Regions from separate parts of the Micromonospora sp. NPDC005197 genome, predicted to be linked through region 1. Evidence: riboswitches for the same ligand, from Rfam matches in the RefSeq annotation. Region 1 holds a riboswitch; each other region holds the start of a gene.
What was found. Region 1 has a riboswitch for S-adenosylmethionine ahead of thrC (threonine synthase). Riboswitches for the same ligand answer to the same signal wherever they lie in the genome.
Positions count from the first base shown of each region.

Region 2: linked by a shared signal. The riboswitch ahead of ABZU46_RS04565 (ABC transporter substrate-binding protein) and the one ahead of thrC (threonine synthase) in region 1 are both predicted to bind S-adenosylmethionine.
Region 3: linked by a shared signal. The riboswitch ahead of ABZU46_RS24750 (aminotransferase class V-fold PLP-dependent enzyme) and the one ahead of thrC (threonine synthase) in region 1 are both predicted to bind S-adenosylmethionine.

Region 1 is NZ_JBEXHY010000038.1:792-10,611, forward strand. Features, by position in the region: gene paaN (phenylacetic acid degradation protein PaaN) at 1-1,022, opposite strand, end outside; gene ABZU46_RS15270 (GNAT family N-acetyltransferase) at 1,124-2,143, opposite strand; gene thrC (threonine synthase) at 2,401-3,687, opposite strand; SAM riboswitch class I at 3,698-3,833, opposite strand; gene ABZU46_RS15280 (DMT family transporter) at 3,901-4,869, opposite strand; gene ABZU46_RS15285 (metalloregulator ArsR/SmtB family transcription factor) at 4,961-5,266, shown strand; gene ABZU46_RS15290 (DoxX family protein) at 5,333-5,782, opposite strand; gene ABZU46_RS15295 (hypothetical protein) at 6,167-6,430, shown strand; gene ABZU46_RS15300 (hypothetical protein) at 6,501-6,962, shown strand; gene ABZU46_RS15305 (hypothetical protein) at 6,965-7,759, shown strand; gene ABZU46_RS15310 (hypothetical protein) at 7,774-8,196, opposite strand; gene ABZU46_RS15315 (hypothetical protein) at 8,183-8,806, opposite strand; gene ABZU46_RS15320 (GntR family transcriptional regulator) at 9,164-9,391, opposite strand; gene ABZU46_RS15325 (winged helix-turn-helix domain-containing protein) at 9,464-9,700, opposite strand.
Region 2 is NZ_JBEXHY010000006.1:81,053-90,872, forward strand. Features, by position in the region: gene ABZU46_RS04560 (amino acid ABC transporter permease) at 1-290, opposite strand, end outside; gene ABZU46_RS04565 (ABC transporter substrate-binding protein) at 330-1,160, opposite strand; SAM riboswitch class IV at 1,507-1,618, opposite strand; gene ABZU46_RS04570 (amino acid transporter) at 1,702-3,642, opposite strand; gene corA (magnesium/cobalt transporter CorA) at 3,872-4,996, shown strand; gene ABZU46_RS04580 (hypothetical protein) at 5,013-5,198, opposite strand; gene ABZU46_RS04585 (hypothetical protein) at 5,583-5,789, shown strand; gene ABZU46_RS04590 (2'-5' RNA ligase family protein) at 5,786-6,301, opposite strand; gene ABZU46_RS04595 (DUF664 domain-containing protein) at 6,381-6,890, shown strand; gene ABZU46_RS04600 (SCP2 sterol-binding domain-containing protein) at 6,975-7,364, shown strand; gene ABZU46_RS04605 (glycogen debranching N-terminal domain-containing protein) at 7,361-9,442, shown strand; gene ABZU46_RS04610 (hypothetical protein) at 9,444-9,710, opposite strand; gene ABZU46_RS04615 (DinB family protein) at 9,815-9,820, opposite strand, start outside.
Region 3 is NZ_JBEXHY010000101.1:8,704-18,523, forward strand. Features, by position in the region: gene ABZU46_RS24720 (glycerol-3-phosphate dehydrogenase/oxidase) at 117-1,931, shown strand; gene ABZU46_RS24725 (hypothetical protein) at 2,021-2,557, shown strand; gene ABZU46_RS24730 (FAD-linked oxidase C-terminal domain-containing protein) at 2,567-3,967, opposite strand; gene ABZU46_RS24735 (DUF4031 domain-containing protein) at 4,024-4,308, shown strand; gene ABZU46_RS24740 (metal-dependent phosphohydrolase) at 4,280-4,936, opposite strand; gene ABZU46_RS24745 (FUSC family protein) at 5,042-6,277, shown strand; gene ABZU46_RS24750 (aminotransferase class V-fold PLP-dependent enzyme) at 6,322-7,062, opposite strand; SAM riboswitch class IV at 7,142-7,262, opposite strand; gene ABZU46_RS24755 (PrsW family intramembrane metalloprotease) at 7,286-8,764, shown strand; gene ABZU46_RS24760 (hypothetical protein) at 8,781-8,948, opposite strand; gene ABZU46_RS24765 (co-chaperone GroES) at 9,041-9,379, opposite strand; gene ABZU46_RS24770 (AI-2E family transporter) at 9,538-9,820, shown strand, end outside.

The sequences.
Region 1 (9,820 bases):
CTGTAGAGGGTCAGCGTGAAGCCGAGGTTGCGGCACATGCCGGCGAAGTCGTCGGTGGAGTCGATGACCACCGTGTTCAGCCCGGCCTTCTCGGTGTAGACCGACGCCTGCCGGGCGTGCGTCTCCAGCCAGTCGCCGTACTCGGTGGAGCCGGTGAAGTCGACGATCTTGACGGACCGGTGCAGGGCCAGGTCGCTGGCGAGCTTTTCACCGGGCGCCTCGGCCGCCAGCATGATCAGGTTCGGGTCGAAGCCGGCCTCGGCGAGCACCTCCCGGGCGTACTTCACCGTGACGGCCAGCGGCAGCACCGCGCGCGGGTGCGGCTTGACGATCACCGGGTTGCCGGTGACCAGCGAGGCGAACAGCCCGGGGTACGAGTTCCAGGTCGGGAAGGTGTTGCAGCCGATCACCAGCGCCACCCCACGCGGGACCACGTGGAAGGTCTTGGTCATCCGCAGCGGGTCGCCCTTGCCGGCGGCCTTCTCCCAGCCGGCCGTGCCGGGGTGCCGGGTCATCTCGGCGTACGCGTACGCCAGCGCCTCCAGCGCCCGGTCCAGCGCGTGCGCGCCGCCGGCCTGGAAGGCCATCACGAACGCCTGCCCGCTGGTGAACTGCACCGCGTTGGCCAGCTCGAAGATGTGCTTGTGCAGCCGGTCCAGGATCTCCAGGCAGACGCCCACGCGGGCCTGCGGGCCGGCGTCGCGCCAGACCGGGAGCGCGGCGGAGGCGGCGGCGATCAGCTCGTCGGTGCCGGCGTGCGGGTAACGCACCGCCAGCTCGACCCCGAACGGGCTCGTCTCGGTGGCGATCCGCTCGCCGGCGCCCGGCTGGTCGAGCGGAAAATCACCGCCGAGGTACGCCTCGAAGGCGGCCTTGCCGTCGGCGGCGGCGGTTTCGCCGTACACGCGGGGGCTGGGGGACTCGGGATAGGCGGACCAGTAGCCCCGCTCCGTGATCGCGGTCAGCGCTCGGTTGAGGGTGTCGGCGTGCCTGTCGTACAGGGGATGCGGGGTCTCCGTCATGCCAGCCATCATGCAACAGCCAGGTCCGCGAGCAGTAGGGGCGGATGCCAGACAGAGGTTCATGCCTGAGCCAGGTCCGCGAGCAGTAGCGCCGATACCCGTCAGAGGGTGAGCTGCCAGTTGTTCCAGGCGTCCACCGGGCGGAAGCCAAGCTGCTCGTTGATGGCCACCATGTAGCTGTTGCTGGCCGCGTTCCAGGTGTCGATGACGCGTACCGCCGGCTCGTGGGTGAGCAGGTGGTGCAGGTTCTCCGCCTTGGCGATCAGGCCCAGGCGGTGCCCACGGTGGGCCGGGTCGACGATGGTGATCTGCTGGAAGGCGTGCCAGTCGGCGGAGGCGCCCACGTCGAGCAGGGTCCAGGCGACCAGCCGACCGGACGTTTCGTGCCGCATCCCGAGGTGGTAGCGCCGCCGGCCCCGGGCGTCCAACGCGCGCTCGTTGCCCCGGATGCGCTCGGCGTCCACCTGCTCCGGTTCCCACTGCACGTCACCCATCGGCGCGTCCATCAACAGCCGGCTGTCCAGGTAGGCGATGTCCGCCACGTACTCCTGCGGCGTGGTGCCCTGCCAGCAGACCGACCCGTAGCCCTCGGCCCGCGGCTTGGCCTCGGCGAGCGCCGCCCGCAGGGCGACCCGGTCGATGTCGGCGATCTCCAGCCGGCGTCGCACCTCGGCCAGGGCGGACTGCGCGCCGGTCGAGGCGGCGAACGCGTCGCCCGCCCCGGAACGGGCCGCACCGCCGGGCAGCGCGCGGACGGTCATCGCGACCACCCGCTTGCGGCCGTGCTGGCGCAGCAGACGCACCCCGTACTCGTGCAGTGCCCGGCCGACGCCGCGCCGCCGCAGCTCGGGACGCACCGTCAGCTCGGCGGTGGCGTTGTCGGTGTTGTCGAGCTGCGGCAGGTCGAGCTGGAGGTACCCGGCCGGCACACCGTCCAGCCGGGCCAGCGCCCAGAGCGATCGGGTGCCGGGTGCCGGCGTGTGGAACAGCGCGTCGAAGCGACGCCAGCAGAAGGGCGGGAAGTCCGGAAGGTCGACCTCGTTGGCCGCCACCCCGACCCGGTACGCCTCGTCGACCGCGGCCCGGTCGGCGCCGTCGAACGACGTGATGGTGATGCTCATGCCGGGGAGCCTGACAGGCGGAAAAGCGATGGGGCCAGCGAATTATTCGCTGGCCCCATCGGACGTGGTCGGGAGGGACACTCGCACAACGCCTCCGGCGTTGGGTCGCAAGAACTTCAAAAGTCTCCGGCGAAATGCCCTCCCGCACGGAGCATCTTGCGCCGTCCGGTTCCTGCCGTCAAGTCCAGACCGGCGGGTTTTCCATACTCACAGCTAAAACCCAGTTACTGGCCGGTGGGCCCGGCGCGGCCCCAGAGTCAGCCGAGGAGGCCGGCGTCGCGGGCGGCGCGAAGGCTGGGCTTGATGTGGTGGGTCGGGCCGACCTGACTGGCCACCGCGTCGATGGTCTTCAGGCCCTCGCCGGTGTTGAACACGACCGTCTCGGCCGTCGGGTCGAGCCGCCCGGACTCGATCAGCTTGCGCAGCACCGCCGCGGTCACCCCGCCCGCCGTCTCGGCGAAGACGCCTGTGGTGCGTGCGAGCTGGCGGATGCCGGCGCGGATCTCGTCGTCGTCGGCGTACTCCATCCAACCGCCGGTGCGGCGGACCGCCTCCAGGGCGTAGAGGCCGGCGGCCGGGTCGCCGATGTTGAGCGACTTGGCGATGCCGGTGGGCTTGACCGGGGTGATCGTGTCCGTGTCGGCGTGCAGCGCGGCGGCGATCGGGTTGCAGCCGGCCGACTGGGCCCCGAAGACCTTCCAGCCGCCGGCCGGCGCCTCGACCAGGCCGATCTCGACCAGCTCGGAGAACGCCTTGTCAATCTTGGTGAGCAGCTCACCGCTGGCCATCGGGATGACCACCTGGGCCGGGATACGCCAGCCGAGCTGCTCGGCCACCTCGTAGCCGAGGGTCTTGGAGCCCTCCGCGTAGTACGGCCGGACGTTCACGTTGACGAACGCCGTGTCCTCGAATTCGTCGGTCTCCACAAGCTCACCGCAGAGCCGGTTGACGTCGTCGTACGACCCGTCGATGGCGACCAGTTCGCCGCCGTACACGGCGGTGGTGATGACCTTGCCCTGCTCCAGGTCACTGGGGATGAAGACCACCGAGGGCACACCGGCGCGGGCGGCGTGCGCGGCCACCGAGTTGGCCAGGTTGCCGGTCGACGCGCAGGCGAACCGGGTGAAGCCGAGTGCCTTCGCGGCGGTCAGCGCCACCGAGACGACCCGGTCCTTGAACGAGTGGGTCGGGTTGGCGCTGTCGTCCTTGACCCACAGCGGTGCGGTGATGCCCAGCTCGGCGGCAAGGTGCGGGGCCGCCACCAGCGGGGTCAGCCCCGGGTCGAGGGTGACCCGGGTGGCCGGGTCCTGGCCGGCGGGCAGCAGCGCGGCGTACCGCCAGATGTTCTTCGGGCCCGCCTCGATCTGCTCCCGGGTGACCGTGGCCAGGGCCGCGAGGTCGTAGTCCACTTCCAGGGGGCCGAAACACTCGTAGCAGGCGTGCTGGGCGGCGAGCGGGTAGCGGGCCGAACAGGCGCGACAGACCAGGGCGCGGGCGGGGCTGGCGGAGGTGTCGATGCCGGGGGCGGCGAGCGTCGACGTCATGTCGAGAGTCCTCTCATCTTTCCCCGCATCGCACGGTGCGGCGGGGACGGAATTGGCACCTGCCCCGCGGGTCGCTCAGCGGTGAGCGCGCGGGGTGGTTGCCGGGGCGTCGTCGGGCCGTATCCCTCAGCCCCTCTGGATGAGGTATGCAGTTGTGCCGTCGAGTCTAGGCAACGTTGCCTGTCGCCTCCACCGGGTATCCCAGGGAGTGGGTCAGCGAGCGGCCACCGCCACCGGGTCGACCACCGCGGCCGGGTCGGTGACCGCGGTGGGTCGCGGCAGGGACGACGACCGGGTCCGTGCCCTGGTGGCGAGGTTCGCGGCGACCAGGGCGGCGATGGTGATCGCGGCGCCGACCAGCTCGATCGCCTCCGGCCGGTAGCCGCGGACGATCTGCACGACGAAGGTGGTCACCGGGACCAGGTTCATGAACAGGGCGGCGTTGGCGGCGCCCAGCCGCTGCACGCCGGTGTTCCACGCCAGCACCGCGACGACGGCGGCGACGATCACGGCGTACGCCAACTGTGGGGTGATCGCCACGAGGTCGGCGGCGGCCGGCGCGTGCTGCCACCCGACGGCGTCGGCGCCGATGCTCGCGGCCAGCATGGCGGCCGTGCCGGCGAGCGCGGTCAGCGTGGTGAAGCGCAGCGGCGACCAGGCGCCGAACCGGCTGGCGCCGTGGGTGTAGATGCCCCAGCCGAGCACCGCGCCGATCATCATGAGCCCGCCGAGACCGAACTGGCCGAACCCGACAAGGCTCCCGCGGGTGATCACCAGGCCGACTCCGAGGAGCGCCACCAGGGAGAGTGCCAGCAGGAGCGGCTTCGGTCGTACGCCGTCCCGGGCCCACCGGACCAGCTGGGTGATGACCGGCGTGGTGGCCACGAAGAGGGAGATCTGCTGCGGGGCGGCGTGTTCGAGCGCCAGGTTGGTGAGCAGGTTGAAGCCGGCGAAGCCGACGACGCCGAGCACCACCACCTCGACTCCCCGACCGCCGAGCCGCAGCGCCGCGGGGCCCTCGCGGAACAGCAGGATGGCGACCAGGATGACTGTGGCGAACAGGTAGCGGGCGGTGGTCAGGTTGAGCGGATCGACCCGGCTCAGCGCGCTGGCCAGGATCGGGAACATCGCGCCCCAGGCGAGCACGGCGAGCAGCGGATAGGCGGCGGCGCGGGATCGCATCGGCAGCTCCCTTGTTCGAGTATTTTCGAACCAACGACACCGACCATAGGGTGTTGTTCGAGAGTTGTCGAACAAGGGTTACACTGGTCACATGGAGCCGCACGAACCCGACCTGACCGCCGTACCGGTCACCGCCGTGCTGGCCGCACTCGCCGACGACGTGCGGCTACAGATCGTGCGGGCGCTCGCCGAGGGTGGCGAGGCCGCGTGCGGCAGCTTCGACTTCGGCGTCTCGAAGGCGACCCGCAGTCACCACCTCAAGGTGCTGCGCGAGGCCGGCCTGACCCGGACCCGTGCCGCCGGCACGAGCCGCCTGGTCCGACTGCGCCGCGACGAGGTGGACAAGCTCTACCCCGGCCTGCTGGACGCGGTCCTCGCGCCTCGCCCTCCGGCCTGACCCCTTTACGCACGCGTCGCCGAAGCCGACTCGCCGAGGCTCCGGCGACGCAGTGCGCGGGTGCGGTCAGGCGTTCACCGGGCTGGGGTCCGCCATCGATGGCGTCGGGGCGTCGGCGCGTCGCCGGAAGAGCAACGCGTCGAGTGCCCAGGGCCCGGAGCCGAGCGTGGCGACCAGCAGGAACGACCAGCAGAAGAGGGCTGCCAGCTCACCGCCGTTGCGCAGCGGCAGCAGACCGTCCGGCTGGTGCACGACGAAGTAGGCGTACGCCATCGAGCCGGACGCGAGAAGCGCGGCGGGTCGGGTGAAGAGCCCGACCAGCACCAGCGCGCCGCAGATGAGCTGAATCAGGGCGGCCCACCAGCCCGGCCAGGTGCCGAGCGGTACCGCCTTGCCGGTCATCGGGTTGCCGCCGAACAACCCGAAGACCGAGGAGAGGCCGTGCAGCGTGAACAGCAGTCCGATCACGATGCGGAACAGGGACAGGGTCGGCCCGCCGAGCCGAGAGACGTTCATGGAGACCTCCATCGAAGGGAACAGATCTCTTCCATGGTGGGACCTCAAGGTATCGATGTTAATAAATTCCTTGCTAGTGGGAAGGTCCTCGGCGGAAGCACCTGGAGCCCGAGGGTCGGAGTGGGGCTTTACCTACATGCCCCAAACCTGCCAACCATCGGCGCACTGGGAGCGCTCCCGAGCCCTCAACGTACAGCCTGACCAGATATCCGTGCACCCTGTCGAGCTGCCCCAGCGTGGAGCAGGCGGCTGCTATCGGTCCGGCGAAATGTCAAGTTGCCGACTCGACCCGATAGGCGGGACTGCGGCAGCTCGCAAATGTCGGATAGTGTCCGGTCCGACACGGGGCGCGAGATCGCTTCGCATCGAAGGTCGAGGGCGTGCATGGCGAGCATCGAGGAAGTCAAGGCGGCGCTTGCACAGGCCGCCGAGCAGGGCAACGTCACCCAGCAGCAGATCCGCGCCGCAGTCGAGGCCACCGAGCAGACCTTGGCGCGGCTGCGGGCTGTGGCCGCCGGCACCGGACACCCCGCGCTAGCCGAGGCGATCGCCCGAGCCGAGCAGAGCAAGCAACGCCTCGTGGAGGCGATGACGCTGCTTCAGGGCAGCTCGCAGGCCGCCCGAAACTACATGGGCGTCCTCGGCTAACGGGCTTGGTTGCGCTTCGGCTACTGCTTGACTATAGGGAGAAGGCGTGAGTCGACAGACGTCCCGGCTGATGACGGCGGACAACCTCGGCGCACTGCTGTCGCCCCTTGCCGCCGCGACGACCGTTGGCCGAATCACCTGGACGACGAAGAGTCACGCGACCCGCGCGGGGATCATCCGGGTCGACACCTCGATCGCCGCTCTGGCCCCCTGTCGGCTCAGAATGCTAGTGAACTACCTGAAGCCGAGCGAGCCGCAGGTCCAGTACCTCGCCGGTGACGGCCGGACGGCATTCTCGGCTCGCCGGCTCTGCGTCAACACCCCGCACCGCCCGTTCGCCGGCACCCACAAGCATCGGGTTGAACCGGGCGGCGGTGAGGAGGGCGCCTACGAGCCCGACGACATCCCCGTCGTTCCGCTGCAACCACGGGTGTCACCCGGCACGTACCGTGCGATCCTGGAATCATTCGCTGCGGAATGCTTCGTCGCAATCGGGGCCGACTTTGCCTGGTCAGAGCCGTGGGAGGGATGATCGTGGACGCTAGGACGGTCATCGGCGCGGTGTTGCGAGCCACCAATGACAACACGGTCGCCCATCCGTACGGCGATGGACTGCTGGTCGACCTGCCCCTGTCCTACTGTGACGGCGATGGCGTACGGGTCCTGGTCGAGCCGATGGGCACCGGTTTCCGGGTGAGCGACCGGGCCACTGCGGCCACCATGCTGGCGATGGCCGGGGTGAACATCTCCGCCGGCCGCGCGGCCGAGGCATTCGCCGAGATCACCCGCGGCAGCGGCCTGAACGGCGTCAACGCTGTGCCGGGTGAGCTGGCCACCTTCGGAGCTGCCGATGATGTGGGCCGACTGATCCTCAACGTGGCGCAGGCGTCACTACGTGCCGATCAACTGCGGTGGCTCGCTCCCCGTCAGGCCGGCATGCGCTTCGTCGACCGGGTCACCGATCGGGTCATGCACTGGGCGGGCCGCACTCGCAACCTCCAGCGTGACGCTCCGATCCCGCTTGGTTCCGGACGCAGTCGCCAGGTGACCGTCCGAGTAGCTAACGACGGCAAGGCGGCATACGTGCAGGCGCTCAGTCTGCGGGACCCCGACCAGGCTGCCGAGCACTGCTACCACGTCTTCGGTCTGTCGACGATTGCCAAGGAAAGCAGGATCGCCGCCCTCGCCGGCTCTAAACGAGACTGGCCAGCGGCCATCGTCGCCGAGTTGCAGACGGTCAGCGATGTGGAGTTCTTCGACGACCCGTTCAGCCTTGAGCGGCAACTCGACAAAGTCGTTCCGCCCCCACAGCCCGCTCTGCGGGGCTGACTGCTACTGCGTCCTCAGTCCCGTGACGCGAGTTGAGCTGCCTCTGAAAGCAGCGCCTCTAGCTCGGCGTCGGCAAGATCTTCTTCAGTGAAGATCTTCTGGACCGTCGCCGCCTGGATCCGTCCGATCATTTCGGGGCTGACCGTGTAGTCAAGCGAGGGGTCGATGGTTGCCAGGATCAACGACTCGGCGTCGTCGGGTCGGATCTCAGGGCCGCCCTCGTATTGGGCCCGCAGGTCTGCGACAAACTTGATCACTCCGGCCCGGTCTGCGGTCTCGCCAAATCGTCGATCGACCGCCACAAAGAACAGAGCGGCAAGGAACCTGGGGAAGCCGTCCCAGCCCTCGGCATCGAGCCGGGTGCCGACGGACTCGTTAGCAGCGTAGTCGCCCTGAATCATCGTCCGGACGTAATCGATCAGGTCAGGCTTGATCATCGCTGTCCCGTCTCCTCGCTCGTCGAGTGCGGCCATAGTTCCACATCGCCTTGGCGATCACCGCCACGGCACCGGCCGCCATCACCAGCGCCGTCACGGGGTTGTCGATTTGGGGAGACGCTTGAGCTGGTCCGGGCGAGGCCGTGCCAGTGCTCGATCCGCCGCCATTGTCCTGCCTCAGGAACTTGTAGAACTGCTTTGCGCCACTCTCACTCTTCTTCAAAGCGTCTTCGCTGTCGTCCGCCTTCTGGACCTGCCGTCGCCACAGCGTGTCGGCTTTGCTGCCGCGGGCTTCGGCCTCGGTGACCAGACGCTCGCCGGAGGGCGTGGAGGCGTCGACGGACGGGTCGACTGGTGCGGCCCCGGGGGCGATGACGTTTACGTAGGCGGTGATGTGCCGGGCGGCATCGGCCAGCAGCCGCGCGTAGCGACCGGCTTTGTCCCTGGCGACCTCGGCATCTGCGGCAGCAGCCGCCAGCCGTTGATTGGTGCCACCTCGGCGAGCCTCGGCTAAATGCGCGAGCGCTTGTTCGGCGTCCGCCCGCGCACGCGACGCTGTCACCGCAGCGCTGTCGAGGCTTGCTCGTATCGCCACGAGCTGCGCGACCACCTCGCCTATGCTGGTCATCCGAGCTGCGAGCGGTAGTCGCCTACTTTCTCGGCAACGGCATCGAAGCGGCGGCGAGTCGGTTCTACCTCAGCCTGGGCGGAACGGAGCGCACTGTGGGTGCGGGTCACCTCGGCATGCTGACTGCCTCGGAGGACTCGGGCCGCCTCACTGGTCGCTGATTCGGCCTCAGCAATCGCCCGATCGAGGGTTCGGCGTCCTTGGCGGGCCGACTCGATGGCAGCACCAAGGGTTGCTTTCAGCTCGGCAATGCTCATCGGGCAACCCGTCCTCGGTTGAAGTACACCTGGTGACGGTATCGAGTATCGACACGTATCGCAGTCCCGAGCTGAGGGCTAGTCAGCCACGAAGACGCCCAGCCCTTGGTGGCCGTACAAACTCACCGGTCTCGATCAGGATCGTGATGGCTTGCCGGACAGTGGACTGGCTGCCGACGTTGTACAGGTCCGCCAACTCCTTGGTCGAGGGCAGTTTGTGCCCAGGCGGCCACTTGCCGTCGGCGATACGCCTCCTGATGTCGGCGATGATCCGCCGGTAGTGCGGCTCGAACTTCCGTGGTGAGGGCATGCGAGGTACTCCTGGCTAGGCATCCCAACGTCGAAGGACAAGCTCAAGGCTCACCTGCGCACGATCCGGCCGTCACGACGTGCCAGGGTTCTGCTCCTTGACGAACACCCCGCGCCCTGGCGCGCCGACCACGACGCCACGGTCACGCAGGAGCGCCACAGCGCGCGCAGCGGTCGAGAACGACACCGAGTAGAGGTCACCGATCTGCGTGTACGACGGCAGCTTGGCACCCGGCTGGTATTCGCCAGACTCGATGCGAGCGGTGATGTCCGCAGCGATGTCGACGTAGCTCAGCGGGATTGCGGGCATGAGTGGTCCTCCCGGGTTGGCAGCCCCATCTGATCACGCCGCGCGACTCGCCCTCAAGAACATGGTTGACCTATGTCACTAAGTGCAATACCGTTTTTATGAGCCGCCCGGGTTGGCACC
Region 2 (9,820 bases), on a different contig from region 1:
CCCCAGACCTGCATGCCGAGCGGTGCCAGCCCGACGCCGATCAGCAGGATCGTCGCCGCGGCCGGCAGCCCTCGGAAGACGTCGGTGTAGACGCGCGCCGGCCAGCGCAGCCACCGGCTGCGGGAGATGCCGGCCACGGCCAGCAGCAGGCCGAACACCGTGCCGAGCAGGGCGGCGGAGACCGCCAGGATCAGCGTGTTGGGCAGCCCGACGGTCAGCATCTCGGGCAGCGCCTCGCGCATCGCGTCGGCGTCGAAGAAGGTCTCCCACAAGGTGCTCAACGGATCCATCGGTCGCCTCTCCTACCGCCCCGCTCGCTCGTCACCGGTTCAGGACGCGGCCGACGCCGACGCCGACGGCGCGGCGGACGCCGACGGCGCCGCCACGGTGCCGCTGCCCGGGGTGAAGTCCGCCGGGATCGGGCGGCCCGGGTAGTACTGGGCCTGCAACCGGCTCCAGGTGCCGTCGGCGATCACCTCGTCGAGGCCCTTGTTCAGCGCCTCGCGCAGCTTGTCGCTGCCCTTGGCCACGGCGTACGCGGTCGGTGCCGGGCTGAGCTGCTTGGCCGCCACGGTGATCTTGCCGTTGCTGTCGGCGGCCGACTTCTCGCCGATCTCCGCCGGGGCGATCCACGCGTCGGCGGTGCCCGCCTTGAGCTGGTTGAGCGCGCCGTTGTAGTCCGGCACCCGCACCGGGTCGAGCTGCTTGCCGGTGGCGTAGTCGTCCTGGACGGTGCCCTGCACCACCACGACCCGCTTGCCGGCGAGCTGGTCGAACCCGGTGATCGGCGAGCCGGCCGGCACGTCCAGCCCGAAGTAGCCGAAGTCGTAGCCGTTGCCGAAGTCGACTGTCTTCTTCCGCGCCTCGGTGATCGTGATCGAGGAGCTGCCGACGTCGAACTTGTGGTTGTTGACCTGGGAGAGCAGCGCGGAGAAGTCGGTGCCGACGAACTCGACCTTCAGGCCGAGCTTGCCGGCGACCGCGGTCAGCAGGTCGTTGTCGAAGCCGGTGAACTTACCGTCCTTGAGGTACACGTTCGGTGGGGCGTCGGTCAGCGTGCCGGCACGCAGCACGCCGGCCTGCGCCAGGCCGTACGGGTTGCCAGCGGTGTCGTTCGAGGCGTCGTCGGTGCCGCAGGCGGTCAGCGCGCCGGCAACCACAAGGGCCGCCCCAACGGCAACGGCACGGCTCAAGCCAGAAGAAAATCGCACGGGTGTCTCCAAAAGGGTGCGTCGACCCGGTCGATCGTGAAGTTGTTGCCCCGACACGCCGGTCGGGCGGGCAACAACGTCATGATCGACGCGAGGGTGGGTGGGCGTGGTGCGCCCGGGGGAGGGGAGGGAGGGGAGGGGTTAGCGCGTGGGGTGGTGGTTACACGCCGCGCTGCACATTCGCATCAGGTCCACGTGGCGACGCCGGGTCAGGGGCGGCGTGAGCCGACCGGCCGGTGGCGTGGGGCTGAGGATGCGCATACGGTCTCCCGGGTCTGTTGCTGACCTGGGTGCCAGGCCACGCTTGCGCCGGCGTCCTGCCGGTGCCTGGTCTTCACCCGGGGCACCCCACCGCGGAGGAGGGTTGCCGGCCAGCGAGCCGGGGCTTCGCGCTGGCACTCATGACCTGCGGCGAGGCTAGCAGCTCCCACCGGTGGATCGTCCAGCCGTTATGACCACGCTCACCACCGGCGACGGTTCGACCGGCAGGTCAACCGGTGTGCACGTGCGGCCGGCGGCGCGGGTCGGGCTCCTGGCGACGCAGGATCTCCCGGGTGACCGAGGCGATGGCGCCCTGCCCGAACGCCAGGTAGCGCAGGAGGTTGCGACCCGGGCCACCCTCGCTCCATTCGAAGTAGATGTGTGGGCGTCGCCTGCTCCGGTCGCGGATCTCCAACAGCAGGGCGGCGAGCGCGGTGGGCACCGAGGAGCCGGTCAGGCTGAGCACCGGGTAGCTGTCGTGCGCCACGCTGCCGCGCACCGGCAGCTCGGTCTCGAAGTCCGACGGGTCGGTGACGTGGACCTCGACGAAGATGACGTCGCTGTCGTCGGGGAAGTCGTTGTCCGCCATGGTCTGTGCCAGCTTGGCGCGGTATTCGGCCGGGTCGCGGCGGTCCGGCTCGTGCGCGATGAGGCGGATCCGACGGGTGGCACGCTCGTCGATCATCCGGGCGGCGACCGGATCCAGCTCGACGTGGTCGACTCGCACCTCGTAGGCCCGTACGAGCCGGGACAGCACCGACACCAGGATCATCCCGCCGATGAAACAGGCGGCGATCTTGACGCCGTCGGGGCGTTCCACGACGTTCGCCAGGGTGGTGTAGACGAAGATCAGCGCGATGGCCCCGAAGGCGTACATCCGCCCCCGCTGCCGCCGTCGTCGCGCCGCGAGGGTCACGGCCGTCGCCGCCGAGGTGATCAACACCAGGACCCCGGTGGCGTACGCGCCGCCCTGCGCGTCCACGCTGGCGGAGAAGATCACCGTGATCAGGAATGCCACCGAGGTGAAGACCAGCACCAGCGGCCGGACCGCCCGCGCCCAGGTAGGGGCCATACCGTAGCGCGGCAGATACCGGGGTACGAGATTGAGCAGCCCGGCCATCGCCGACGCGCCCGCGAACCACAGGATCCCGATCGTGGACAGGTCGTAGACGGTGCCGAAAACGCCGCCGAGGTGCTGGTGCGCCAGGTAGGCCAGCGCCCGGCCGTTCGCCGGCCCGCCCGGTTTGAACGCCTCCGGCGGGATCAGCACGGTGGTGGTCACACTGCTGGTGATCAGGAAGACGCTCATCGTCGCGGCGGCGGTGGTGAGCAGCCGCCGCGCCCCCCGGATCCGGCCCAGCGGCCGGTCCTCCGAGTCCTCGCGATCCCCCCGGATGTGCGGCATCACGGCCACCCCGGTCTCGAAACCGGACAGGCCCAACGCCAGCTTCGGGAACACCAGCAGGGACAGCCCGACCACCAGCAGGGGATCGCCGTGTCCGGTGCTCAGCGCGGTGGTCCAGTCCCCGACCGCGCTCGGGTGGGTCACCACCCGCCACAGCGCGTCGGCGATCACCACCGCGTTCAGCGCCAGGTAGACCGCGACCAGGACGACGGCGATCCCGATGGCCTCGCCGAATCCCTTGAGGAACACCGCGCCCAGCAATGCCACCAGCAGCAGCGTGATGGCCACCTCGTGTCCCTTGAGCCCGCTCGGCCAGAACGGGTTCTCGTCGAGGTGGGCGGTCGCGTCCGCCGCCGAGAGGGTGATGGTGATGATGAAGTCGGTGGCCGCGAAACCGAGCAGCACCAGCACCAACAGCTTGCCCGGCCAGTAGCTCAGCAGGCGTACGAGCATCGCGATCGAGCCCTCACCGTGCGGGCTCTCCACCGCCACCCGCCGGTACACCGGCAGCGCGCCCAGCAGCGTCACCAGCACCAGCACCAGCGTCGCCACCGGCGACAGCGCCCCGGCCGCGAGCGCCGCGATGCCCGGCTGGTAGCCCAGCGTCGAGAAGTAGTCGACACCGGTCAGGCACATCACCTTCCACCACGGGTGGTGCCGATCCTCAGGCGGGCGGCCGCCCGGGCCGGAATGCCGCGCGGCCCGCTCCGTACCGCCGTCGAGCAGCCAACCGCGCAGCCGCCCGGCGCGCCTGTTGCCCTGCACCGGCGCTTCCCCCGTCCTCCGCCCATGGTCACCGCGAGTATCCGCCCGGCCACACGCGCCCGTCCCCAGGTACGCCGAACCCGCCCGTACCGGGTGGGGACGGCCGGCGAGTCGGAGGGTTTCGGGCCGGGGGCAGGGGGGATGCAGCGCCTCCGGCGCGCCTCGCACCGAATCGTCCGGTCGGGCCGGGAGGCCGCCGGATCGGATGCCACCGGGGAAGGAGCGGGTCATGGTCGGCGGCCGTCGCTTCCGCCCGGGTGGTGGCTTCGGCCGTCAGCTCGACGAGCACGAGACCCGCGTCGGCGTGCCGCCGCCGGAGCCGCCCCCGCCCGCCGGTGGCATGGTGGACAGTGCCGTCTACATCCGGGGACACCGGATCGCGTCGCCGGCCGGCCTCGCCGAGACGTACTCCTGCCTACAGGAGCAGGACGACGCGATGGCCTGGATCGGGTTGTACCGGCCCGACATCGACCAGATCTCCTCGCTGGCGCGCGAGTTCCGCCTGCACGACCTGGCGGTGGAGGACGCGATCAACGCCCACCAGCGACCCAAGCTGGAGCGGTACGGGCACACGCTGTTCGTGGTGTTGCGTGCCGCCCGCTACGACGACCTGCGGGAGGAGGTCGAGTTCTCCGAACTGCACCTGTTCATCGGGCCCGGTTTCGTGGTGACGGTCCGCCACGGCGAGGTCCCCGACCTGGCGGCGGTCCGGCGACGGATGGAGGCCGACGCGCCGATGCTCGCCCAGGGGCCCGAGGCGGTCCTGTACGCGATCCTCGACCAGGTCGTCGACGGGTACGCGCCGGTGGTCGCCGGGTTGGAGAACGACATCGACGAGATCGAGACCCAGGTCTTCGGGGGTGACCCGAACGCCAGCCGGCGCATCTACGGGCTCAGCCGGGAGGTCATCGAGTTCCAGCGGGCCGCCCGGCCGCTGCTCACCATGCTCGACGCGTTGGCCACCGGCGCCGGCAGCTACGGCACGGACGAGGAGCTGCTCCGCTACCTGCGTGACGTGACCGACCACCTCACCCAGGTTGTCGAGCGGGTGGACGGGTTCCGGCACCTGCTGCAGAACATCCTCACCGTCAACGCCACACTCGTCTCGCAGCAGCAGAACGAGGAGATGCGCAGCCTGACCGCGGCCAGCTACGCGCAGAACGAGGAGTTGAAGAAGGTCTCCTCGTGGGCCGCGATCCTGTTCGCCCCCACGCTCATCGGCACCGTGTACGGCATGAACTTCGTCCACATGCCGGAGCTGAACTGGCGCTTCGGCTACCTGTTCGCGCTGCTGCTGATGCTGCTGGTCTGCGGAACCCTCTATCTGGTCTTCAAGCGCCGCGGCTGGCTCTAGCAGCGGGGCGCGAGGCTCACTCGATGCCGCGCAGGATGTGCCGCTCGTCCTCGCTGTCGTCGTCACCGGCGCCGATGCGACCGAGCAGCACGGCGGCGGCCCAGATGGTCAGGGGCGTGGCCGCCCCGGTCATCCCGCCACCGGTCCGGTCGTGGCTGGTCTGGCTCCGCTCCGTGCGCGGTGGCCTGCGCTGAGCCTGCATGGGCCCTGCCTCTCCTCGTCGAAGCCGCCGCGGGCGGCCCGCTCGCGCGGGTCACCACCGGTACGGCATCCACGTCGAACCATCCCACGCCCGGCCGCATCCGCACCCCCTGTTTTCGGTTTCCCGACTGTCGCCCGCCAAACCGGACATCTCGCCTCGATGGTGCACCGACCGGCCGAATGGGTAGCGAGGTACAGGTGAGCGGATCTCTCGACACCGCCGTCCGGGTCGCCACCGGACGTGAAGCCCTGCCCCGCTACCTCGTCGCGGCGACGCTCGCCCGCGGCGCGGACGCCGGCGCGACCGTGGGAGTGGTGTTGCTGGCCACCGTGTCGCAGGTCGGGGCGACCCGGCCGGCGCTGCTCGGCGTACGCGCCGGACGCCGTGCGGACGCAGGTGTTCGTGTCGACGGCGGCCCTGAAGGTGGCCGCCGGCTCGCTCGGGACCGGGCTGGCCGGTGCGCTCGCCCCGCTGGGTCCGCGCCTGCTGGTGGCCGGGGCATCCATCGCGCTCGCCGCAGCGGTGGCGGCGAGCGTGTCCGCGCGGCGGCGCGTCGACCGCCAGGACGGCTGGGACGTTGACAAACCCTAGGCCAGCGGATGGGTGATGCCGCGGGCGTGGTCGGTGAGGGCGGCGCCGACCACGGTCGCCGCCAGCGGCAGCACCTCCAGGCAGCGGCGCACCGCGGCGGCCATCAGCGTGTTCGGCACCCGCATGGACAGCGTGCAGTGCGGCACCCAGCGCCCCGGCTGGTAGTGCTCGACCAGGGTGATCCCGGCGGCGGCGAGCCGGCCGTGCACCAACCGGTGGTGCGCGAGCAACTCCGGGGTGGGCGCCGGGCCGAGCCAGAGCACCCGTCCGACGAACTGCCCCGCGTACTGGAAGTCCAGTCGTAGTGGGGCCGCCACGACCGTTCCGCGCAGCGCCTCGGCGACCTGTTCGGGGTCGAAGCGGGGCGCGACCGCGAGCGACACGTGCGGGCGGTGGCGCTGCTCCAGCAGCGAGCGCATGCTCTGCACGCCCTCGGCCTCCAACGCGTCCCACAACACCCGGATCCGCCGGGTGGCGTCCGGGTCCAGATACAGCTCCAGCGCCGCGACCACGTGATCACCGTAGCGGCCGAGGTCTGGCTGTCGGTGTCGGGCGGTACCGTGATCGGAAACCGACCAGGAGGCGTGCCCCGTGGACGTGAGTGACCTGCTGACCGAGACGTACGACCGGCTGCCCGACCTCGTCCGCGCGGCGGTCGACGGCCTCACCCCGGAGCAGCTGCGTCGGGCGCCCGGCGAGGGCGCCAACCCGGTCGGGTGGCTGGTCTGGCACCTCACCCGCGTCCAGGACCACCACGTCGCCGACCTGCTCGACGCCGAGCAGATCTGGGTCAACGGGGACTGGGCGGGGCGGTTCGGGCTCACCGCCGACCCGCACAACACCGGCTACGGCCACACGCCCGCGCAGGTGGCGGAGGTGCGCCCGGAGAGCGCGCAGGCGCTGATCGACTACTACGAGGCGGTTTCGGCGCGTACCGGATCGTTCCTGGCGGGGCTGCGCCCGGCGGACCTGGACCGCGTGGTGGACGAGTCGTGGGACCCGCCGGTCACTCTCGGCGTGCGGCTGGTCAGCATCGCCGACGACGACCTGCAACACGCCGGGCAGGCCGCCTACGTCCGCGGCCTCGTCGAGGCCGTCTGACCCGCGTCCCCCGGTTCACCCGGTTCGGGTGACTCCCGCTCACCCCGCGCCGGGTGATTCTGCGGGGATGCGGGAGGTGACCTGATGGGTACGACGGCGGCGCGGTTCCTGCAGGACCTGGACGCCGGCCGGCGCCCCGACCTGTCCGAGACCACCGCCGGGACGCTGCGGCTGGACATGCGCGGCGACGGCTGTACCGATCACTGGTACCTGACCGTCGCTGACCAGCACGTCCAGGTGACCCGGTCGGCCGACGACGCCGACCTGCTGGTCCGCGCCGATCGGGCGGTCTTCGACGAGTTGGCCAGCGGTCAGCTGCACCTCGCCGAGGCGTTGCTGCGCAACGAGCTGACCGTGCGGGGCGACATGGCACTGCTGTTGCTGCTGCGGCGGATCTTCCCCGGCCCGGCCGACGCCCGGCATCCCCGTGCGCTGGGCCGGGCGGCCCTCGCGAGACAGGAGGGGTCGCGATGAGGCAGGAGCAGGTGCACGTGATCGCCGGCAACGTGTTCGCGATCAGCGACGCCCAGGGCGACATGGAGGTCGACCCGCAGGCGCCGGTCGGGCTCTTCTCGTTCGACACCCGCTTCCTGTCGCGGTGGGTGCTCAGCGTCGACGGGGAACGCCTCAACGCGCTCTCCCGCGACGACATGACGTACTTCGAGACCCGGTTCGTCCTGGTGCCCGGTGCGGCGAGCCACTACGTGGACGCCGACGTGTCGATCATCCGGCACCGCTCGGTGCACGACTGCTTCCACGAGCAGATCACCGTGCTCAACCATTCGCCGAAGCCCGCCGACTTCACCGTGCGGATGGAGGTGGGCGCTGACTTCACCGACATCGCCGAGATCGCCGACGTCGCACGGCCCCGACCGCGGGCCGTCCACGTCGCGGTCGACGCCCACCGTGCGGCACTCGTGCTGCGCTACGAGCGGGAGCGGTTCGGCCGCGTCACCACGGTGCACAGCACCGCCCCCGCCGAGGTCGACGAGGAGGGGCTCACGTTCCGGATCAGCGTTCCGCCCGAGGGGAAGTGGGAGACCACCCTGCACGTCAGCATGACGATGCGGGGCGAGGGTGACCGGGACATGCGCGCCGATCTGGAGTCGCACCAGCAGGTCCTGCGGCGGGGAATGGGTGACGACCTGACCGCGTGGTTGGCCCGGGCCCCGCAGTTGGTGGCCGAACGGGCGGGCCTGGAGGAGACGTACCAGGGCGCTCTGGCCGCCCTGGCGGCGCTGCGGTACCAGCCGCTGGCGTACACCGACCGGGTGCCGGTCGGCGGCCTGCCGTGGGCGATGGGAATGTGCGGGCGGGACAGCATCATCACCTGCCTGCAGAGCCTGGCGTTCACCCCCGAACTGGCCCGCGCGACGCTGCGGATGCTGGCGCTGCTGCAGGGTGGCCAACTCGACGACGAGCACGACGAGGAGCCGGGCAAGATCCTGGTCCAGTTGCGCTACGGCGAGTTGGCCGCGTTCGGGGAGCGGCCCAACGCGCTGTACTACGGCGCGGCCGACACCACCCCGCTGTTCGTGGTCCTGCTCGACGAGTACGAGCGCTGGTCCGGCGACGCGGAGCTGGTCCGCGAGCTGCGCCACCCGGCCCGGCGGGCGCTGGACTGGATCGACGAGTACGGCGACATGACCGGCGACGGTTACGTGCGCTACCAGCGCCGCAACGAGCGGCACGGCGCGGTGAACCAGTCCTGGAAGGACTCCCGGGACGCGATCGTCGACGCGCACGGGCGGTTGCCCGCGTTTCCCCGCGCCACCTGCGAGTTGCAGGGCTACGCGTACGACGCGAAGCGGCGCGGCGCCCGGCTGGCCCGCGAGTTCTGGGGCGAGCCCGAGTACGCCGACCGGCTCGATCGGGAGGCGACGGCGCTCAAGGAGCGGTTCAACCGGGACTTCTGGTTGCCGCACCGGGAGTACTACGCGTTGGCGCTGGACCCGTACGGCGAGCAGGTCGACGCCCTGACGTCCAACATCGGGCACCTGCTGTGGAGCGGGATCGTCGCGGACGATCGCGCCGAGGCGGTCGCCGAGCACCTGCTCGGGCCGCGGCTGTTCAGCGGCTGGGGGGTGCGGACGTTCGCCACCGGCCAGCGCCCGTACAACCCGGTGGGCTCGCACCTCGGGGCGGTGTGGCCGTCGGACAACGCCCTGATCGCCGCCGGTCTGCGGCACTACCGTTTCGACACGCACGCGGCCCGGATCGCGGCCGGCATCTTCGACATGGCGCAGACGCTCGGCGGAGCGGTGCCGGAGCTGATCGCCGGCTACGAGCGGAGCCTGACCAAGTATCCGGTCCAGTTGCCCTCGGCCGGTCGTCCCCAGTCGTGGTCCTCGGGCGCGCTGCTGATGTTGCTGGGCACCCTGTTGGGCCTGCGGCCCACCGGCGAGAACCTGCTGGTGAATCCCGCCCTGCCGAGCGGCTTCGGCGGTATCGAGCTGCTCGACATCCCCGGCCGTTGGGGGCACACCGACGCGTACGCCGGTGATCGCTCCACCCAGGCGGAGGCCCGCCCGCGGACCCGGCGGCGACCGTGACTCAGCGGCCGTCGCTCCGGGCTGTCGCACCGCCGGCGTCCTGATCGAGGGACGGGGACACGTGGGCCGGGGGAGGCCGCCGGCGGTGCGCCTGGGCGCGACGGAAATCCTGCACGGCGAGGCTCAGGCCGGCCAGCTCGTCGGGGCGCGGCGCGGCACGCACCGCCGTCAGGAGCAGCACGACCGGACGCGTGTCGGTCGACGGATCGACGGGGAAACCGCCGAGCAGCCGCTCGGCGGTTTCCTGGTTCATCCGGTCCGCGTTCATCTCGTGTCCCTCAGCGCCCACCCCCCGGGCGATGTCACATCGGCGCCCGGAGCGGGAACCGGTGGTGACAGCACGAGGCGAAGCGCCCGAGGGCGGGCCGGGGCTCAGCC
Region 3 (9,820 bases), on a different contig from region 1:
ACGGAAACTGTCCAAGGTCTGCGGGCGGTCGACGTGAATCGGAGGCGAGGCGGGGCGGGCGGCGAATGTCGACACGCTTCCGTGGCGGTTACGGTGGATGGGTGCGTGACCCCAACATCTCCCGATCCGTCGCCGGTCAGCTCTCGCCGGTCCGCCGTACGGCCGACCTGCGCCGACTCCGCGCCGAGCGCTTCGACGTGCTGGTCATCGGGGGCGGGGTGACCGGTGCGGGCGCCGCCCTGGACGCGGCGTCCCGAGGCCTGAAGGTGGCCCTGGTCGAGGCGCGCGATTTCGCCTCGGGCACGTCGAGCCGATCCAGCAAGCTCATCCACGGTGGGCTGCGCTACCTGGAGCAGTTGGAGTTCCACCTGGTCCACGAGGCGCTGACCGAGCGGGGCCTGCTGGCGACCCGGCTCGCGCCGCACCTGGTCCGCCCGGTGCCGTTCCTGGTGCCGCTGCCGGCCGGCCGGGGCCTGCGGGACCTGCCCGCCCGGATCTTCCGCCGCTCGTACTACGGCGCGGGCGTGGCCACGTACGACGCCTTCGCCGGTCTCTTCGGCGGTGGTCGGGGCATGCCGCTGCACCGGCACCTGACCCGGGAGGGGGCCCGGCGGATCTTCCCGAGCCTGCGGGCCGACGCGCTGGCCGGGGCGATCCGCTACTACGACGGGCAGGTCGACGACGCCCGGCTGGTCGTCACCCTGGCCCGCACCGCGGCGAGCCTCGGCGCAACCGTGGTCAGCAGCACCCGTGCCGTCGGGCTGATCCGGCAGGCGCGGGAGGTCACCGGCGTACGGGTCCGTGACCTGGAGGCGCCGGCCGGGTCCCCGGACGCCGAGTTCGAGGTGCAGGCCCGCACGGTCATCGCCGCCACCGGTGTGTGGAGCGACGACATGTCCCGGATGCTCAACGACGTGGGCCTGCGGCCCGGCGTCCGGGTGCGCGCCTCGAAGGGGGTGCACCTGGTGGTGCCCCGCTCGGCGATCACCGGCGAGACGGGGCTCATCCTGCGGACGGCACGGTCGGTGCTCTTCGTCATCCCGTGGGGCGGGCACTGGATCATCGGCACCACGGACACCGACTGGCGCCTGGACAGATCGCACCCGGCGGCCTCGGCCAGCGACATCGACTATCTGTTGGAGCAGGTCAACACCGTGCTGGACCGGCCGTTGACCACCGCCGACATCGAGGGCGTCTACGCCGGGCTGCGGCCGTTGCTGGCCGGTGAGGCCGACTCCACGTCGAAGCTCTCCCGCGAGCACGCCGTGTTCGAGCCGATGCTCGGGCTGCTGCTGGTGGCCGGCGGCAAGTACACGACGTACCGGGTGATGGCGTCCGACGTGGTCGACCGGGCCGTACGCCGGTTGGGTGGCGCCCGCGCGTCGCGTACCGCCGACCTGCCGCTGCTCGGCGCGGACGGCTACCCGGCGATGTGGCGCGACCGGGCCGACCTGGCCCGCCGGCACGGCGTGCCGGTGGGCGTGGTGGAGCACCTGCTGGAGCGGTACGGCACCCTCACGCTCGACCTGCTGGCGCTGATCGACGTCGATCCGCTGCTGGCGTCCCCGCTGGCCGGTGCTCCCGAATACCTGGCGGCGGAGGTCGCCTACGCGGCGCGGGCCGAGGGCGCGCTGCACCTGGAGGACGTGCTGACCCGACGGACCCGGATCTCCTTCGAGACCAGCCACCGTGGCCTGGAGTCGGCCGAGCACACCGCCGAGCTGATGGGTGCGGTGCTCGGGTGGGACGCGGCGAGGAGCGCCCGCGAGGTCGAGCACTACCGCGCGCGGGTGGAGGCGGAGCGGCAGTCCCAACTGATGCCGGACGACGCCGGGGCGGACGCGGCCAGACTCGGCGTACCGGACGTACGGGGTTACGCGGCGGATCGGGGTGACGACGACCAGGCGGAGCTGCGCCCCACGTCACGATGACCGAAAAGTGACGTTACCGAGTGGTAACTATCGATACCGGCCCGGATGGTGGTTTCGAACGCTACCTACGGTGGGGTAGGTTTCCGCGCGTGCTGTACCGCGCGCGCCCCCGTCTCCTCACCCCGCTGCTTGCCCTGGTGCTCGCCGTCGCCCTGGCCGGGTGTTCGCTCTTCGGCCGCGATGACGCCGAGACGCCGGTCGCCCAACCGCCGGCCGGCTCGGCGGCCGGTGTGCCGGCACCCGAGATCCCGACGACGGTCGCCGCGGGCCAGGTCAGCCTGATCCAACGGCTCGGCGCCGACGCCCCGCTGCGCACGTTGAGCGTCGAGCGGGACGGCTCGTGGCAGTGCCTCGACTGTGCCGGCGACGGAGTCACCTCCCGGGGCAGGCTGGCCGCGGAGCAGACCGAACGCCTTCAGGTGCTGCTCGCCGACCCCCGGCTCGCCGAGGAGACCGACCAGGTCCGGCGGTACCGGACCACCTGTATCGACGCGCTGACGTCCAGCCTGCTCACCTCGTCCGGGCTGATCACCTCGCAGGACTGCCCGGGTGAGGAACGCCCGGCGGTGGCGGGGGAGATCCTGTTGCTGCTCACCCAGGCGACGCCGGCCGAGGTCAAGGGCTGAAGCAGCCCCTCAGAGCACCTTGCCCGGGTTGAGCAGGCCGGCCGGGTCCAGCGCCGCCTTGATGGCCTGGTGCACCCGGACGCCGACCGGGCCGATCTCGGCTGCCAGCCAGTCCCGCTTGAGCAGCCCCACCCCGTGCTCGCCGGTGCAGGTGCCGCCCAGGTCGAGACCGAGCCGCATGATCTCGTCGAACGCCCGCCGGCCCCGCTCAACGCTCGCCGGGTCGGCGCGGTCGACGACGATGTTCGGGTGCATGTTGCCGTCCCCGGCGTGCCCCACCACACCGATCGGCACGTCGCAGTCCGCCGCGATCCGGGCCACCCCGTCCAGCAGCGCGGCGAGCGCGCCCCGCGGCACCGCCACGTCGTCGATCACCAGGCCACCGCTGCCACCGGGGTGGGTGTCGGCGGCGAACTTCTCCATCGCCGGGTGGGCGAGGCGGCGAGCCTGCAACAACGCCGCCGCCTCCACCGCGTCGGTGGCCGCGTAGACCTCCTCGGCGCCGGCCGCTTCGCACACCTGCGCCAGGGCCGCCAGGTCGTCGCCCGCCCGGCTGCCGGTGTCGGCGGCGGCCAGCAACAGGGCCTGCGCGTCGGTCCGCAGCCCCATCGGCTGGTACGCCTCGATCGCCCGCAGGTGGGTCTGATCCAGCAGTTCCAGCATGCTGGGCGTGAGGCCCCGCGCGGCGATCTGGGCCACCGCCGTGCCGGCCGCCGCCGTGGAGCCGAAGACCGCCACCAGGGTCAGCGAGTCGGCCGGGGCCGGCCGCAGCGCCACGGTCACCTCGGTGATCACCCCGAGGGTGCCCTCCGAGCCGACGAAGAGCCGCGTCAGGTCGTAGCCGGCCACCCCCTTGGCGGTACGCCGCCCGGTGCGCAGCACCTCGCCGGAGGCGAGCACCACCTCCAGGCCGAGCACGTACTCGGTCGTCACGCCGTACTTCACGCAGCACATGCCGCCGGCGTTGGTGGCCACGTTGCCGCCGATCGTGGACGACTCCCAGGAGCCGGGGTCCGGCGGGTACCAGAGACCCTGCTTGGCGACCGCCGCGGCGAGCGCGGCGTTGACCACGCCGGGCTGGACCACCGCGATACGGCCCACCGGGTCGATCTCCCGGATCTCGTCCATCGCGACGGTGCTGATCACCACCGCACCGTCCACCGCGTTCGCCGCGCCGGCCAGCCCGGTCCGCGCGCCCTGCGGCACCACCGGTACGCCGTGCCGGGCCGCCGCCCGAATCACCGCCACCACCTGCTCCGTGCTGCGCGGGCGGGTCACCACGAGGGGGACGCCGGCGGCGCAGAGGTCGGCCTCGTCGCGCTGGTGCAGGCGTAGCAGGTCCGGGTCGGTGAGCACGGCGTTCTCGCCCAGGGCGGCGCGCAGGTCGTCGAGGAGTCCGGTGGGGGCCATGCCGCCGAGGCTAGGTCGCCGACCACCGATCATCAACGCGGGCTAGCTTGGGCACCATGCTCTACCTGGACCAGCCGGCCTGGCCGTGGCGCGGTCGACTCTGGTCGCACCTGATCAGCGACGTCTCCTACGCCGAGTTGCACGCCTTCGCCGAGGCGCTGGGCGCACCCCGGCGCGGCTTCGACCGGGACCACTACGACATTCCGGCCGACCGGTTCGCGGCGGCGGTGTGGCTCGGGGCCCGGGTGGTGCCGAGCCGGGAACTCGTCCGGTTGCTGCGCGACGCCGGACTGCGTCGCCCGAAGCACCTGGTCACGCCGGGATCGTCGGCGGCCCGGTGAGTGCGGCCAGTTCACGGCGCAGGTTGTCGCGGGCCCGCTGCTCCCACCGGTCGGCGAGCGGCGGCAGCCGGAACAGCGCGGGCAGCGCCAGCAGCCCGGTGAGCACGGTGGCCCGTCCAGCTCGGAAGGCCGACTCGGGCACGTGCGCGTACTCCCGCCTGATCGCCGCCGCGTAGCGGTCGTAGGCGGCCGGCGGCCCGGCCAGCACGGCGAGGTCCGCGTCGCAGAGCAGGGCGCCGTTCCGGTCGCGGGGCGCCACGGCGTGCCCGGCGGTGAGCAGGACCAGCCGGCGCACCTCGGCCACCGCGGGCGCCGGCACTCCGAGCCCGGTGAGCAGGTTCCCGGCCAGCGCGGCGCTGTCCCGTTCGTTGGTGTCGCCCGGGGCCCGCGGGTCGTAGACCGCGTCGTGGCACCAGGCGGCCAACCGGACCAGGTCGGGCCGGTCAGCCAGCGCGGCGTGCCGGTCCACCACATCGAGGACGACGCTCAGGTGCGCCACCGTGTGGTAGTGCCGGTGCGGCTCCCGCCACCGGGCGAGCAGCTCCTCCCCGGCCCGGGTGGAGCGCTCGTCGGGTCCCGCCCCGGCGTCGCGGGCCGCCGCCCGCCACCGGTCCAGCAGATCGGCCACCGCCCGAGTCTGCCGCATCCGTGCGCCGCAGGCGGGCGGGAGGATTCAGGGGGCCCGCCACGGGTAGTCGCGCCCATGGCGGTGGCCCGGGACAGAAGACCTCCGATGGTGCGGCGTACCCCGCTGCGTGAGGGCCTGGTGGACGTCGACGGGGCGCGCATCGCCGAGGCCACCGAGCAACTGCGGCACCGCGGCCGGGCCACCCTGCACGACCGGCTGCACCGGGTGCGGATGGCGGGTGGGTTGGCCGTCCAGGCCGGGTTGGCGGCCGGTCTGGCGTACCTCATCTCGCACAAGGTGCTCGGCAATCCGCAACCGGTCTTCGCGCCGATCTCCGCGGTCGGCACGCTTGCCGCGTCGGTCGGGCAGCGGTTCCGCCGGACCGTTGAGCTGATCGTCGGGGTGGGCGTCGGGGTGTTCGTCGGCGACCTCCTGATCTATTTCCTCGGCACCGGCGCGTGGCAGCTCGGCCTGGTGGTCACGGTGGCGATCCTGCTCACCATCTTCGCCGGGGCGAGCGTGGCCATCGTCATCCAGGCGGCGGCCACGGCGGTGCTGATCGTGACGTTGAGCCCGTCCACCCAGAACCTGGAGATCCCGCGCTTCGTCGACGCGTTTCTCGGCGGCGGCATCGCGTTGCTGGTGACGGCGGTCCTGTTGCCGCTGAACCCGCTCCGGGTGATCAACCGGGCGGCCCGCCCGGCGCTGGACCTGCTCGCCGCCCAGCTCGACGCCACCGCCGACGGGCTGCGCGACCGGGACCGGGCCGGCATCCAGCGGGCGCTGGAGCGGCTGCGCAACAACAAGGACGAGCTGGCCACCCTGGGCGAGGCGATCGAGGGCGCGAAGGAGACGGCCACCCTGTCGCCGGCCCGCTGGCACCGCCGCGGCGAGCTGATCCACTACGCGGAGGCGGCCGACCCGATCGACCGCGCGATGCGCAACAGCGGCACGCTGATCCGCCGGTCCGTCACCCTGATCGAGGACGACGAGCCGGTGCCGGACCCGATGCCGGACGCGATCCGCCACCTCGCCGAGTCGGTCCGGCTGCTCAAGCACGAGTTCGCGGCGGGCGAGGAGCCGCAGAAGGCACGGGAGCGCTCGCTGCGGGCCGTCAGCGAGGCCGGCCGGGCGTACGGGGCGGGAGTCGGCTTCTCCGGCAGTGTCGTGATCGCCCAGATCCGGACCACGGCGAGTGACCTGCTGGTGGCCTCCGGTGTCGAGCAGGAGGAGGCGAACCGGTGGATCCGGACGGCCTTCGGGGAGCAGGAACGGCCGGTCGGCGAACCGGCCGAGCCGGGCGAGGCGCCGAAGCCACCCACCGCCCCGCCCGTCGGCTGAGCGCGAGCAGCAGGCGCACGGTCCGGGCCTCAGCCCCGCTCGACTCAGCTCAGCTCGGCGAGCGCGGCGAGCAGCCGGTCGACCTGGGCCGTGGTGCTGCCGATGAGCACACCCGCGCCGAACGGGGCGTACAGCTTGTGGCCGGAGACGGCCAGGTAGTCCACGTCGAGCGTGTGCAGGTCGACCGGGGCGTGCGGCGCGAGCTGTGCGGCGTCGAGGACGATCCGGGCGTTGTGCCGGTGGGCCACCCGGGCCAGCTCGGCGACCGGCCACAGCTCCCCGGTCACGTTGCTCGCCCCGGTCACGGCGACCAGCACCGGCAGCGCGGGGTTGCTGTCGCGGCGCAGCTCGGTGAGGGCGGCGGCGAGAGCGCGTACCGCCCCGGCCGGGTCGGCGGGTACCGACAGGCGCACCGAGCCGCGGGGCCAGGGCAGCAGGTTGGCGTGGTGCTCGCCCGCGAAGGTGACGACTGTCGTGCCGACGGGCAGCGCCCGGGCCAGCAGGTTGAGAGCGTCTGTGGTGTTCCGAGTGAAGATCACGTGGTCGTCGGCGCGGGCGCCGAAAAAGTCGCCGACCGTCTGCCGGGCCCGCTCGTAGGCCAGGGTGCAGCGCCGCGACAGCGCTCCCGCGCCGCGGTGCACGCTGGCGTACCAGGGAAGCAGTTCGGTCACCGCGTCGGCCGCGGCCCGCGCGCACGGCGCGGTGGCCGCGTAGTCGAGGTTGATCTCGCCGGGTACGCCGAGCACGTCGAGCGGCGCCAACGGGCTGGGCGCGACGGTGGGCAGGGCGGGCAGCGAGGGTACGAGGGTGACGGACACGCCGGAACCTCCGGGGTCAGGGACCCCGGGTGCGGTGTCGGGACGGGGTCCGCGCTTGCCCAGCACGCCGATCGGGCTGGGCCCGGTCATCACCCGGGGCACCCCACCGCGAACTCGACGAGGGTTGCCGGCCAGCAAGCCGGGGCTTCACGCTGGCGCTCGTGACCTGCCGGCAGCATAGCGGCTGTGGATGCGACCGGACCAGCCGGCGGGGGATGGCTACGCTGACCGCATGGCCGACACCCCGCCCGGTGCACCCCTGCCGTCGCCGCCCACGCCCGCCGATCCGGCTGTCGTCGCGGCGCCCCGGATGCCGCCGCGCCGACTGGTTTGGCTGCGGTTCCTGGTGCTGGCCGGGGTGGTGCTGTTCATCGCGGCGTGCGCGGTCTTCATGGTCATCACCCTCGGCCAGTCGCTGGGCCTCGACGCGCTGCTCATCGGGGTGGTCGCCGCGATCCTGCCGGTGCCGGTGCTGGTCGCCTGCTTCCTCTGGCTCGACCGGTACGAGCCGGAACCGCTGAAATACCTGATCTTCTGCTTCGCCTGGGGCGCGTTCGTCTCCACCGCCGCCTCGCTGAAGGTGAACGAGTTCGCCGCCGGGCGGTTCGCCGACTGGGGGCTGCCGGAGGCGCTGACCGGCGTGCTGGTGGCGCCGTTCATCGAGGAGCTGACCAAGGCCCTCGGTCCGATCCTGCTGCTGGTGTTCCGGCGTCGGGAGTGGTCCGGCATCACCGACGGCCTGGTCTACTGCGGGCTCTCCGCGGTCGGCTTCGCGATGGTGGAGAACATCCTCTACCTGGGCGGGTACGGCTATGCGGCTGGCGCCGACCGGTACGGCCCGGCGACCGGCACCCAGCAGGTGATCGCCATCTTCATCGTGCGGATCCTCCTGTTCGGGTTCGCCCATCCGCTCTTCACCTCGATGACAGGTGTCGGGCTCGGTGTCGCCTCGCGCACGGCCGACCGGCGGGTCCGCGTGCTCGCCCCCATCGCCGGCCTGCTGCTGGCGATGATGCTGCACGGCACGTGGAACCTGCTGCCGACGTTGACCCAGGCCACCGGCGAAGCGGTGATCATGCTGTACGGCTTCCTGGGCCTGATGGTGCCGGTGTTCTTCGGCACGGTCGGGCTGGCCGTGTGGCTGCGCGCCTGGGAGGGGCGGCTCACCGAGCGGACCCTGCCCGACTACGTGCGCGCCGGCTGGCTGAGCCCGCCCGAGGTGGCCGCCCTGAGCAGCCTGGGCCGCCGGCACGCGGCCCGCAGCTGGGCACGCCGGGTCGCCGGCGACGCCGGGGTGCGGGCGATGCGCGGGTACCAGCTCGCCGCGACGCGGCTGGCCCTGCTGCGCGACGGGACGCTTCGTGGTCTGGACCGTAAGCCCGCCGACCGGGAGCGGGCGGTTGCCGAGGAACGGCAACTGCTGGAGGCCATCACCGCGCACCGGTCGTTCTTCGTGGGGCGTGACCCGCAGGCGCCGGTGGGTGTCTGGGACGGCAGCCGCTACCACCTGCGCTTCCCGGACGGTACGCAGCGGCCGGTGGAAGCGCCCGACGAGCCGGTCGTGCCGATCCCGGTGGTGCTCGCCCCGCCGCCGCCCCCCATGGGCTACGCGCCGCCCGGTTGGCACGGCCTGCGCCCCCCGGCGCCGTGGCCGCCCGGTCACTCCTGACGGGCGCTGGCGGGGGTCAGGTCATCAGGGTGGTGAGGAAGTCACCGAGCCCCTGCGCCATCGCCATCAGCGCGGCTCCGATCCCCTTGAACATCTGCGCGGCCCCGTCCGGCCGGAACGCCATGAAGTAGATCAGGAACGCGACGCTGCCCCAGGCCAGCAGTTTCTTCACGAATACCGGCATCGTCCCTCCCCAGGGCCCACGGTCGCCGGCTGGCTTCCCACGCCACGGGCTGGCAAACGGCGCGGTGGCGCCCGCTGGCCAGGGGAGGTGCGTCAGAGATAGAGGCCGGTGGAGTCGTTCTCGACCCGCTCGGCGGCCACGGCGTGCACGTCGCGTTCCCGCAACAGCACGTACCCGCGGCCGTGCAGCTCGACCTCGGAACGCTCGTCCGGGTCGAAGAGCACCCGGTCGCCGGAGACGATGGCGCGGACGTTCGGCCCCACGCCGACGGCGGTGGCCCACGCGAGGCGCTTGCCGACCGCGGCGGTAGCCGGGATGACGATGCCAGCGGTCGAACGGCGCTCGCCCTCGCTGCCGTCCATCCGTACCAGCACGCGGTCGTGCAGCAGGCGGATCGGCAGGCCGGAGTCGAAATCCTGGTCGGCGGTCACGGGGCAGACGCTACCGTGTCGCGAGGGACCGGCCGCCGGTGGTTACGTCCCTGGCCGTCCGGGCATTGTGTGGCGGAACTGCCCTACGGTGTGGGGAACGGACGTATGCTGTCCGACCTGTCGCCGTGGGCGGACGACTCTTCTGCCAGGAGGTGCGCTTGAGCCGCTTCGAGCGGGTACGCGGGCGGCTGCGCCGCGCCTACCGGTCAGGACAGGAGTCGGTTCGCGCGGCTCAGGAGACGCCGAGCGACGCGCCGGAGACGGCCGGGGTGGCCTCGCCGGCCGTTCCCGGGCCCGCCGCTCCGGCGAAGGCCACGGTCGTCGGCGCGGAGCCTCCGGTGGACCTGCACAGCTCGACGTCCAGCCGGGACGACGCCGACGTGCCGCACGGGCTGCGGATCGCCGCCGCCTGGTGCTGGCGGCTGATCGTGATCGGCGTGG